2 regions of the Marinomonas foliarum genome follow, and region 1 is predicted to be linked to the other one. Evidence: predicted binding sites of a transcription regulator. Region 1 holds the regulator's gene; the other holds the start of a gene.

Region 1 (5,884 bases):
CGGCCGCCCCTCGCAAACCGACACTGTAAAGCTTTTCCAATACTCTGTTAGATATTGCTTCAGCGTCAAGCTTGGTGTGCTCCTCCATTGGAAAAGCTATGTTCTCAGCAACACTCATATCACTGAATAGAGCACCACTTTGGAACAACATGCCCATTTTCTTTCTCGCTTTATACAGATTCGACCGAGACAATGAGTGGACATTTTGACCATCTACCAAAACCGCCCCAGAGTCTGGCGCTAACTGAGCTGCAATCAAACGCAGCAAAGTAGTTTTACCTGTTCCGCTTGGCCCCATGACAGCGGTAATCTTCCCCCTAGGAATCGTTATAGAGACGTTTTCGTAGATAAGCCGCTCTCCCCTTGAAAAACTCACATTTTGGACTTCGATATAAGCATCAGTCACTGGTACACCCTTAGCATCCTTCCCAAATATGGTTTGATACTATCATTGCCCCCTAACAATTAGAATCGTGACAAAGGCAAAACTACTTTGTTTGCAATATCAAGCCTTGAATTTAGTCGCCAAACCTCATTAAATGGTGCCTTCTATTACAATGAGTCATACCATTAATATGTTGTTATTTTCTATTGCTCTCATCGCAGGACTAGTTTTACTCGTATTTAGCTCTGATAAATTCATTGAGCACGCTGCTCTCGTAGCTGAAAAGCTCAACGTAAGCCCTATGATTATTGGCATCACCCTAGTAGCATTTGGCACATCAGCTCCCGAGATGGTGGTTTCTGCTATTGCCGCAATGGATAATGCGCCAGAAATAGCAATCGGCAATGTTCTAGGCTCGAATATTGCCAACATCGCTCTAGTGCTAGGTATCACCTTGTTGTTTTCCGCCATCCCTATAGCAAAAGGACTTTCCACAAAGGAAGTCCCCCTAGTGTTAGCAATCACACTACTAACCGGCTTTTTATTATATGACCAAGCATTAGATCTTTGGGACGGTATAATACTCATTGTTGCTTTTATCGTCGTACTGATCATTCTATTGCGCGGCAACAAAGATCTAGAGAGTGAACTAAAAGAAGAGCTTCCTGCAGATGACGGCACATCAATACTACAATCACTAGTCATTGCATTAATCGGACTAATCGTCCTGATCGGCAGCTCCAAACTACTCGTTTGGGGAGCCATAGGGATTGCCACAGCATTAGGTGTTAGCGAGCTAGTCATCGGCTTAACTATTGTTGCGATTGGAACCAGCCTTCCAGAGTTAGCGGCTTCCATTAGTAGTGTGAGAAAAGGCCATCATGACATTGCCATTGGCAATGTATTGGGCTCAAACGTCTTTAACCTAGCCACCGTACTACCTTTACCTGCACTGATTGCCCCGGGAATCATTGATCCGAGCGTGATACAGCGTGATTTCCCTTGGGTACTAGGATTGACTGTCGCGCTTGCTGTTGCCATCTTCATCTTTAAAAAATCCAAGAGCATTGCTATCCCTAGATGGTTAGGTCTACCCTTAATCGCTTCTTATGGCGTGTATTTATTCGCAATCAGCACGAATGGCGCTTTATAACAATGGATACTGCAAAGCTATTAAAGACCAAAAACACTCTCATATTAGTCGTGATAATTATGCTTGCGATTGCTATCAGTTGGTACAGTACAGAGCCAGGAAAAAACTTGGTGGAAGCAGATGCACTTCGTGGATCACCTGATTACTTTGTAACCGAAGTACAAATTAAAGAGTTTGATAAAAGTGGAACTTTAATCGAATCTATGAATGCAAAACAAACCTTCCACTATGATTTGCAAGACAAAACATTCCTTGAACAACCTAGTGTTGCACGCTACTCAGAGTCAGGGCAATGGAATGCAAAAGCAGATAAAGGGGTTATTGAGGACGGAAGTAATGATATCCTATTAACTGACAACGTAAGAGCAACTAAGAAGTATCAACAGTCTGAAGACATCAATTTAAGCTCAGACAACATGCACTACGAAGATAAAAACAAATCATTGACCAGCTACGGAGCTGCTACCCTGATATCAACTCAAGGAAAAACCTCCGCAAGCAAGATTACAACCTATATAAATTCAGAAGAAGTCGTGATGACAGGATCTGTACGAGGAAGCTATGAAACAATTCATTAACGCCAGCATGTTGCTCACTTCTGCCCTTATTGGACAATACACTTACGCATTACCAGATGACATCAGTAAGCCGTTAGAAATACAAGCCGATGAAGCATCGTTCGACCAAAACTCAGGTCAAGCCATTTATAAAGGCAACGTATTTGTAAAGCAGGGCTCTATCGAGATTCAAGCGCAGTATTTAAAAGTTTCCACAGATCCAAAAACCCAACAATTCAATAGCCTTGAAGCGACTGGTTTGCCTGCGAAGTTCAGCCAACAAATTGACTGGAATGGAAACATTGTTATTAGCAGAGGAAACGAAATCCACTACCAAACAGATGAATCTAAGTTAGAAATTACTGGTGATGGCTATTTGAGCCGCATGCAGAACTCTATCACTGCTGACTATATTCTCTATATGATTCAAGACGGCACCTTTAGCGCAGAGAAAAAAGATTCTGGACGCGTGTCTATGACATTACAACCACAAGCTACTGAGGCAAAATAATAGATGGCCTTACTAGAAGCAAAGCACCTTGCAAAAAGCTATAAAAAACGCAAAGTTGTAAAAGATGTATCAATTTCTGTTGAATCAGGACAAGCGGTTGGTCTATTAGGACCAAACGGAGCAGGGAAAACCACTTGCTTCTATATGATTGTTGGCATGGTAGCAAATGACGCTGGCGGCATTTTTATTGATGGCGTAGATATAACCCACGACGCAATGCATACACGTGCACAAAAAGGCATTGGCTACCTTCCTCAGGAAGCATCTATTTTCCGAAAGATGTCGGTAGAAGATAACATATTAGCTATCTTAGAAACCCGAAAAGAGCTAAATAAAAGCCAACAACAAGAGAGACTTGAGGCTCTTTTAGAAGAGTTTCATATTACTCATATACGCACCAACTTAGGCATGGCATTGTCTGGAGGAGAACGTCGTAGGGTCGAAATTGCAAGAGCACTTGCAATGAACCCAAAATTCATCCTTCTAGATGAACCATTTGCTGGTGTAGACCCTATTTCTGTTGGTGACATAAAGCTCATCATCAAACATCTGCAAGAAAGTGGTATAGGTGTATTGATCACCGATCACAACGTCAGAGAGACCCTCGACATCTGCGATAAAGCCTATATTGTTGGCAATGGCTACATCATTGCGTCAGGTGATGCTAGTACTGTCATCAACAATGAACAGGTTAAAAAGGTCTATTTAGGCGACGACTTCCGTCTGTAACCCCTTATCATTGCTGTAGAAAGGGAGTAGTATGCACAACTCGTTCCAATTCATTCAAACAAAAAGAGTTGCTCCATGAAGCAGTCTTTACAATTAAAGCTAGGTCAACAGCTAACCATGACCCCCCAACTGCAGCAAGCAATACGCTTACTGCAGCTTTCTACGTTGGATTTAAAGCAAGAAATCCATGAATTTCTAGAGTCTAACCCGCTCCTTGAGCTTGATGATGACGAGCAAACTCATAACGATATCCCTGCTAGCATTGAATCAAAGAGCGAAACAGAAACACCTCTAGACAACGGTGAAGAAGCGCGCGTAGAGTCTGAATGGACGGAAAGCATCCCCGAAGAACTGTCTATAGATAGTAATTGGGATGACACCTACCAAAGTTCAGCAGCGGTGAGTGACAGCCACAGTTTTGAAGGCGATAGCGATTTTGAAAGCCGCAATGCTCCAGCCGAAAGCATTCAAGACCATCTTATTTGGCAGTTAAACCTCACCCACATGTCAGATAGAGACCTCGAGATTGCCTATGCCATCATTGAATGTGTTCAGCCTGATGGCTACTTAAGCATTACCCCTGACGACATCTGCGAATCACTCAGCATTGAACTTGAAGACTTAGAAATGGAAGAAGTCATTGCTGTTCAACATAGACTACAGCGCTTCGACCCCGTCGGTGTATGCTCTATTGATTTACGCGATTGCCTATTAGTGCAATTAGAGGCTTTTCAAACACATCCTCTATTTAAAAGCACATATAACCTTATTGACCACTATTTACCCCTATTGGGTAATAGAGATTTTGCGCAATTAAGCCGCAAAACAAAATTAAAAGACGAAGCCCTAAAAGAAGTCATTAACCTAATCCAGCAACTAAACCCGCGCCCAGGTTCTGTTATTGATGCGGATGATACAGATTACGTGATTCCTGACGTATCAGTTAAAAAGCGCAACGACGTATGGCAAGTTGAATTAAACAATGACGCTCTTCCACCAATAAAAATCAATGAAACCTATTCAGCGATGGCAAGTACAGCTACAACAGCTGAAGATGCTTCTTACATCAAAAACTCTCTACAAGAAGCAAAATGGTTCATGAAAAGCTTGCAAAGCCGCAACGAGACACTACTAAAAGTAGCCAGTTGCATTGTTAGCAGACAAATCGATTTTTTCGAGCTTGGTGAAGAAGCGATGAAACCAATGGTACTTCATGACGTAGCTGAAGAAGTAGGCATGCATGAATCGACCATATCTAGGGTGACTACTCAAAAATACATGCATACGCCCAAAGGCATATTTGAGCTAAAATATTTCTTTTCTAGTCATGTTAATACGGCATCCGGCGGTGAATGCTCTTCGACAGCAATCAGAGCCATGATCAAAAAGCTTGTTGCCGATGAACCTGCTAAAAAACCTTTAAGTGATAACAAGTTAGCTGCCATTCTGGCAGATCAAGGCATACAAGTTGCTAGACGAACTGTAGCCAAATATCGTGAGGCGATGAACATCCCTCCTTCCAATGAACGCAAACGACTGATCTAAACGGAAAGCATTTTATCATGTCATTGAAATCATTATTAAAAGCAGACCTCGTTCTCGCAAAGCAAGATATCATTAGCAAAAAACGCGTATTAGAAAACCTCGCGGAAGTAGCATCTAACCGACTTCACTGTGATAACGAAGCGGTTTATGACGCCCTGCTAGGTCGAGAAAAACTTGGAAGTACCGGTATAGGCAATGGAATAGCAATTCCACATTGTAGACTAGAGTCTGCAAATCATACTGCCATAGTCGTGATGTCCTTAAAGACACCTATCGATTTTGACTCGATAGACAAGCGAGCTGTCGATCTAATATTTGCTCTGATTGTTCCGCCACATGAGTGCGACCAACATCTTGCAACATTAGCTCAAATAGCAGAATTAGCACAGTCTCCAGAGTCATTAGACAAGCTGCGTACAGCCCAAAATAACGAAGAGCTATTCAATATTTTTAACTCATTAGTATAGGTATAGAGCATGCTGGAAGAGTCTATTGTTATTATAAACAAGCTTGGCTTGCATGCCCGTGCTGCAGGCAAACTCATTGAAACAACCACACGCTTTTCTTGCGATATCACCATAGAGAAAGACGGCCGTAATGTGGATGGAAAAAGCATCATGGCAATGATGATGCTCGCTGCAGGAAAAGGCACCGAAATAAACATAAAAGCAAATGGTGAAGACGAACAAGACGCTATTAACGCGATTGTTGAATTAATTAACAATCGCTTCGGTGAAGATGAGTAAAGAGCACCATGTCGGAGCAAAACACCCTTAATCATTTGCAGACAGTTACCGAGTCCCTTGAGACCGGTGCTACGATGCAAATACGCTACCTACTTAACGGTGCCTTGCCTGCACAAGATGTTGCGCGACTACTAGAATCTTCCCCACCAAAAGAGCGCAAGCTCTTATGGGAACTCATCGAAGACAAAAACGAAGGCGAAGTATTACAGTATCTACCCGAAGATATTGGTGTTCAATTCATGAAAAACATGAACACAG
Region 2 (5,884 bases), 1.2 Mb from region 1:
CCATAACCCAATCAGGACGAGCACCTGGGCGGTCAATTTTGTTGATAACAACGATCGGACGAAGACCACGCTCAAATGCTTTTGATGTTACGAAGCGAGTTTGTGGCATTGGACCATCAACGGCGTCAACTAACAAAAGTACAGAGTCAACCATAGACAATACACGCTCAACCTCACCACCGAAGTCGGCGTGTCCAGGTGTATCAACGATATTAATACGGTAGTCGTGCCACATAATTGACGTGTTTTTCGCCAAAATTGTGATGCCACGCTCTTTCTCTTGATCGTTCGAATCCATGATTCGCTCAGAACCTAGGTCCTTACGATCAAGTGTTCCAGATTGGCTTAGTAGCTGGTCAACCAAGGTAGTTTTACCATGGTCAACGTGGGCAATAATAGCTACATTACGTAACTTATTGATATCATTAGACATTTATAGTTCTCTGCATTTAGCGTGAGCAAAAAGATATACCGCCGCTTGATACGGGCAGGCATGCTCTTCAAGCGTCTCGGATCTTGGTGCGGGGTAAAATTCGCGCAATTGTACCCTTATATTGATCAATATCCCATTAAAGTGACAAAAAAAGTCCACAAAAAATACTTCAATAGGGTAAAAAGCGCATTCGAATAAAAACGATAACATTCATATACTACAAAAATGCTACCGTTTTTTAGTACTTATTAAGGTAGGTAAACACCTACATTTTCATGTCCTTTTCCTAATAAAAAAGAAGCATGCATACGACTCATGACACCTTTACCGCAATATAATAAATACGTCACATCTTTATCTAAGTCAGCCCAATTCGTTTCTAGCGAAAAAAACGGAATCACTTTGACTGGACGTCCACTCACCTTTAATGGACGGTTGCTTGCTTCATCGGGATGACGAATATCAATAATCACTTCATCACCAACCGGCATGCGCACAACAGGCACTTCACCTTGATATTGCTTAGACACATCATCCATCACATTTTGAATAGACATAATCTGTGCATTCTCAATGGCGCTTTCTAGTACAGCAAAATCAAAATTGGACTCTTGCTTCTCTACACGGTGCATTTTAGCTCGCGTCGTTGGCTTCACCGAAATAACGCCACAAAATTCAGGCATACTTGCAGCAAAAGGCGCAGTACCTATTTCGATGGCCTTATCTATAATGACCTGTTTATTTGTGGTAATCAAAGGACGAAGCACCAACTCTTCTGTCACTTGGTCAATTACTTTTAAATTCATTAGAGTCTGGCTAGATACTTGGGCAACGCTCTCGCCCGTCACCAAAGCCTTCGCCCCCACTTCAGGCATTAACTGAGACGCTGCTCGTAACATCATGCGCTTAAGAATCACGCCCATTTCGGCGTTATCGACTTTCGTAAGAATCTCTCCAACAACGGCTTCGAAAGGCACAGTAATAAACTTCACATTCAGCGTTGAGCCATATTTTTCCCATAGAAAATTAGACACTTGCTTTACACCAATCTCGTGAGCATCGCCGCCAAGGTTAAAAAAGCAAAAGTGTGTTTTTAAGCCTCGGCTCATGGTGAGATAAGAACTAACTGTCGAATCATAACCGCCAGACATCAAAGACAGTACACAGTCCTGCGAACCTAATGGGTAACCACCAAGACCTTCTACACGTTGCTCAATCATCCACACTCGGCTATCACGAATATCGATAGGCACCAATACTTCAGGATTCTTTAACCGAACAGCCAAAGCACCACAACGTGCTTTTAGGCAACCACCGATATGGCGCTCTGCATCTACAGACGTAAAGTCATGATGACCTACTCGTTTAACTCGAACAGCAAACACAGCATCTTTGATAACATCACCATAAGAAACTATGGCTTGCTCAACAATGTCATCTAGATCAACTAAAGGGAATTCACGTACGAATTGAAAGTGTGCGATACCAGCAATGCTCGATAGCGCTTCGGTAAACTCTTCCCGTAATTCATCTTTATCAGAAAACACTTCGATGAAGTCCCAGTTACCAGATACGACGACGTCAGCATCATGCTTTTTTAGAACCAACTTAACATTGTGTCGAAGCTGCTTAATAAAAGCTTTTCGAACAGGACGACTTTTAATAGTGATTTCTGCAAAGAACTTAACAATAAATTTCATAGGGATTGTGGTTTTTACCGGATATTTATAAAGGCGCACAGTATAAAGAAAAGACATTCGATACGAAAACGCTAAATTCGCACCAAAACAACACAAAACACAAAAAATCGCACCACAAAAGTGCAATTACAGTTTTTATCGCCCTCTCCATGAGCCACAAATAAGTGCAATTTATAAGTGAGAACGTCTATCTATTTGTAAAATATAGAGTTATTGCCTCGCACAAATTTCTGGCACAAGTTGTGCTTAATTCAATTTGATAAATAACTCGACAAACGGTGCTTTGTATTAAATATTAGAGCACCTTTTACAACGAAAAATAATTTCGCTTTAACTACGACTGGAGAACAACTATGTCAAACAAGACCCTTGCCTTGATTGCTGAGCACGACGCGAAGTGGGTTGACCTTCGCTTTACCGATTTTAAAGGTAAAGAACAACACGTATCTATTCCAGCTATTACGGTAGATGAAGAGTTTTTTGAAAACGGTCAGATGTTTGATGGATCATCAATCGCTGGTTGGAAAGGCATCAACGAATCCGACATGATCATGATGCCTCAGGACGATACTGCAATTATCGATCCTTTTACAGAAGAAGCGACTGTTATTGTTCGTTGTAACATCATCGAACCTTCTACTATGCAAGGCTATGACCGTGACCCACGTTCTGTTGCTCTTCGCGCTGAAGAATTCCTTAAATCAACAGGTCTTGGCGACACAGCATTCTTTGGTCCAGAACCAGAATTCTTTATCTTTGATGATGTTCGCTGGAAAACAGACATGTCTGGCAGCACAGTAGAAATCAACTCTGAAGAAGCGGCTTGGTCTTCTAACAAGAAGATTGAAGGCGGAAACATGGGTCACCGTCCTTTCGTTAAAGGCGGCTACTTCCCAGTACCACCAGTTGATTCTCACCATGACCTACGTGGCGCTATGTGTGGTGCTATGGAAACAATGGGCTTAGTTATCGAAGTTCATCACCACGAAGTAGCGACTGCTGGCCAGAACGAAATCGGTGTTAAATTCAACACTCTAGTTAAGAAAGCCGACGAAGTTCAAATTCTTAAGTACTGCGTACACAACGTAGCTCACGCTTACGGCAAAACAGCGACTTTCATGCCTAAACCAATCGTTGGTGACAACGGTTCTGGTATGCACGTTCACCAATCTTTCTGGAAAGATGGTACTAACCAATTCGCTGGTGACCAATACGCCGGCCTATCTGAAATGGCGCTTTACTACATTGGTGGTATCATCAAGCACGCTAAGGCATTGAACGCGTTCACTAACGCTTCAACTAACTCTTACAAGCGTCTTGTTCCTGGTTTCGAAGCTCCTGTAATGCTTGCATACTCTGCACGTAACCGTTCTGCTTCTATCCGTATTCCATACGTTGCAAGCCCTAAAGGCAAACGTATTGAAGCTCGTTTCCCTGATCCAACCGCTAACCCATACCTAGCGTTTGCAGCTATGTTGATGGCTGGTATCGACGGTATCAAAAACAAGATTCACCCTGGCGATGCAGCAGATAAAGATTTGTATGACCTTCCGGCTGAGGAAGCCTTAGCAATTCCACAGGTTGCTGGCAGCCTAGAAGAAGCGCTTAAGTGCCTAGACGAAGATCGTGCTTTCTTGACTCAAGGCGGTGTATTCTCTGATGGTATGATCGATGCTTACATTGATCTTAAATCTGGCGAAGCACAGCGCGTAGCAATGACAACTCACCCACTTGAGTTCGAACTTTACTACAGCGTTTAATCGCTACAGCACTTAATAAAATATGAAAGGCCCTGATACAAATCAGGGCTTTTTTTTGCCCTAAAAAAATCCTCCCAGCCATTGCGCACAATTATAGTGCATAATGTTTTTATCCCCATGACAATACCCTTAATAAACAAGCCATTCAAAGCTGCCCAATGTTGGTTCGCTTTTTGCAGCTGTATTGAAAGAAAGTCATGAAAGCAGGAGTCAACAGAGAGGCGCTGTCTGTGTATAGTTTACTAATCGACCATTTATCCACTGCTGTTGTTCAATTAAACGATCAACTTCAAATTGAGTATTTAAACCCTGCTGCCGAAATGTTGTTAGCTGTTAGCCGTCGTCGAATCTATGGCAACGACATCGGCGTTGCATTTAGGGAAAGCGAAGAAAGCATTCAAGCTTTGTACTCCGCTATTGAATCTGGCCATCCATTCACAAAACGTGAAGCTGAAATTGAATGTAGCAATAACAAAAAGCTTTTCTGCGATTACACTGTCACCCCCGTTATGGGCACGACCAATAACACAGAAAGCCTCATTATAGAGCTGTACCCTCGCGATCGAATGAAGCGGATTTCGCAAGAAGACGAAATCATCGCTAACCATGAAAGCAGTAAAGAGCTGGTTCGTGGCCTAGCTCATGAAATTAAAAACCCGTTGGGTGGTATTCGTGGTGCAGCTCAGCTGATTAGCCGCGCCTTTACCGATGAAGCACTAAACGACTACACGCAAGTCATTATTGAAGAATCAGATCGCTTACGAGATCTAGTCGATCGTCTATTAGGCCCAAGACAATTACCAAAAAATAAATCTCTCAACATTCACAAAGTGATTGAGCGAGTTAGACAACTTATTTCGGTTGAAACCGAGAACCAAATTAAAGTAATCAGAGACTACGACCCCAGTATTCCAGACTTAATCGGGGACGAATCACAGCTAATACAAGCGCTTCTAAATATCACCCGAAACGCGATGCAAGCGCTAATGGAAGATCAAGGCAATCATCACAAGACTATTCATATGGTAACGCGCGCTTTGCGACAATTCACCATCGGCTCAAAGCGCCATCGCTTAGTCTGCAAAATCAGCATCATCGATAATGGTCCAGGTATACCTGAACACATTTTGAAGACTCTTTTTTATCCCATGGTCAGCGGTAGAGCAGATGGTACAGGCTTAGGCTTATCTATCGCACAGTCAGTGATTCACCAGCATCATGGAATTATTGAATGCAACAGTTACCCACAGAAAACCGAATTTAATATATTAATTCCCATTGAGACGACAGTCCAAGAACAGGAGAAACACTCATGACACCAGAAGAAACCGTATGGATTGTTGACGACGATCGCTCTATTCGCTGGGTTTTAGAGAAGACATTAGAACAAGAAGGAATCCAATGTCGCTTGTTTGATTCTGCCGAAAACCTAGTCAACCTTATTGATAAAGAACAACCAAGCGCCATTATCAGTGACATTCGAATGCCTGGCATGGACGGCTTAGCGTTGCTTGAAAAGCTACAGAAAGATCACCCCTATTTACCTGTTATTATCATGACAGCACACTCAGATTTAGAAAGTGCAGTAGCCTCTTACCAAGGTGGTGCGTTTGAGTACCTACCTAAACCCTTCGATGTCGAAGAAGCCGTTAGCCTTGTAAAGCGCGCCATGCTTCACCACCGCAATGCACGACCAAGCACTGACGATATGGAAGCCGAAGAAGAGCCACAAGTAGACAAAGAAATTATTGGTGAAGCTCCAGCCATGCAGGAGGTTTTCCGTGCTATTGGTCGACTTGCCAATTCTAATATTACCGTACTGATCAATGGTGAATCCGGTACAGGTAAAGAGCTAGTGGCCCAAGCCCTACACACCCACAGCCCTCGTGCAGCAAACCCTTTTATCGCTTTAAACATGGCCGCAATTCCACACGACTTAATTGAGTCTGAGTTATTTGGCCATGAAAAAGGTGCCTTTACCGGTGCCAATA

What was found. The regulator sigma-54, encoded in region 1, starts transcription at its own class of promoters, with help from an activator protein. The targets are predictions, from matches to a motif close to TGGCACNNNNNTTGCTNT.
Region 2: glnA (glutamate--ammonia ligase) is a predicted target of sigma-54. The motif match lies at 2,365-2,382, and genes of this name have one in related genera.

Annotation. Positions count from the first base shown of each region.
Region 1 is NZ_CP070273.1:312,222-318,105, forward strand. It holds gene JSY38_RS01525 (ABC transporter ATP-binding protein) at 1-406, opposite strand, end outside; gene JSY38_RS01530 (calcium/sodium antiporter) at 558-1,538, shown strand; gene lptC (LPS export ABC transporter periplasmic protein LptC) at 1,541-2,116, shown strand; gene lptA (lipopolysaccharide transport periplasmic protein LptA) at 2,100-2,606, shown strand; gene lptB (LPS export ABC transporter ATP-binding protein) at 2,610-3,335, shown strand; gene JSY38_RS01550 (RNA polymerase factor sigma-54) at 3,411-4,880, shown strand; gene ptsN (PTS IIA-like nitrogen regulatory protein PtsN) at 4,898-5,347, shown strand; gene JSY38_RS01560 (HPr family phosphocarrier protein) at 5,357-5,626, shown strand; gene mgtE (magnesium transporter) at 5,635-5,884, shown strand, end outside.
Region 2 is NZ_CP070273.1:1,506,069-1,511,952, forward strand. It holds gene typA (translational GTPase TypA) at 1-433, opposite strand, end outside; gene thiI (tRNA uracil 4-sulfurtransferase ThiI) at 682-2,133, opposite strand; gene glnA (glutamate--ammonia ligase) at 2,487-3,893, shown strand; gene glnL (nitrogen regulation protein NR(II)) at 4,124-5,209, shown strand; gene ntrC (nitrogen regulation protein NR(I)) at 5,206-5,884, shown strand, end outside.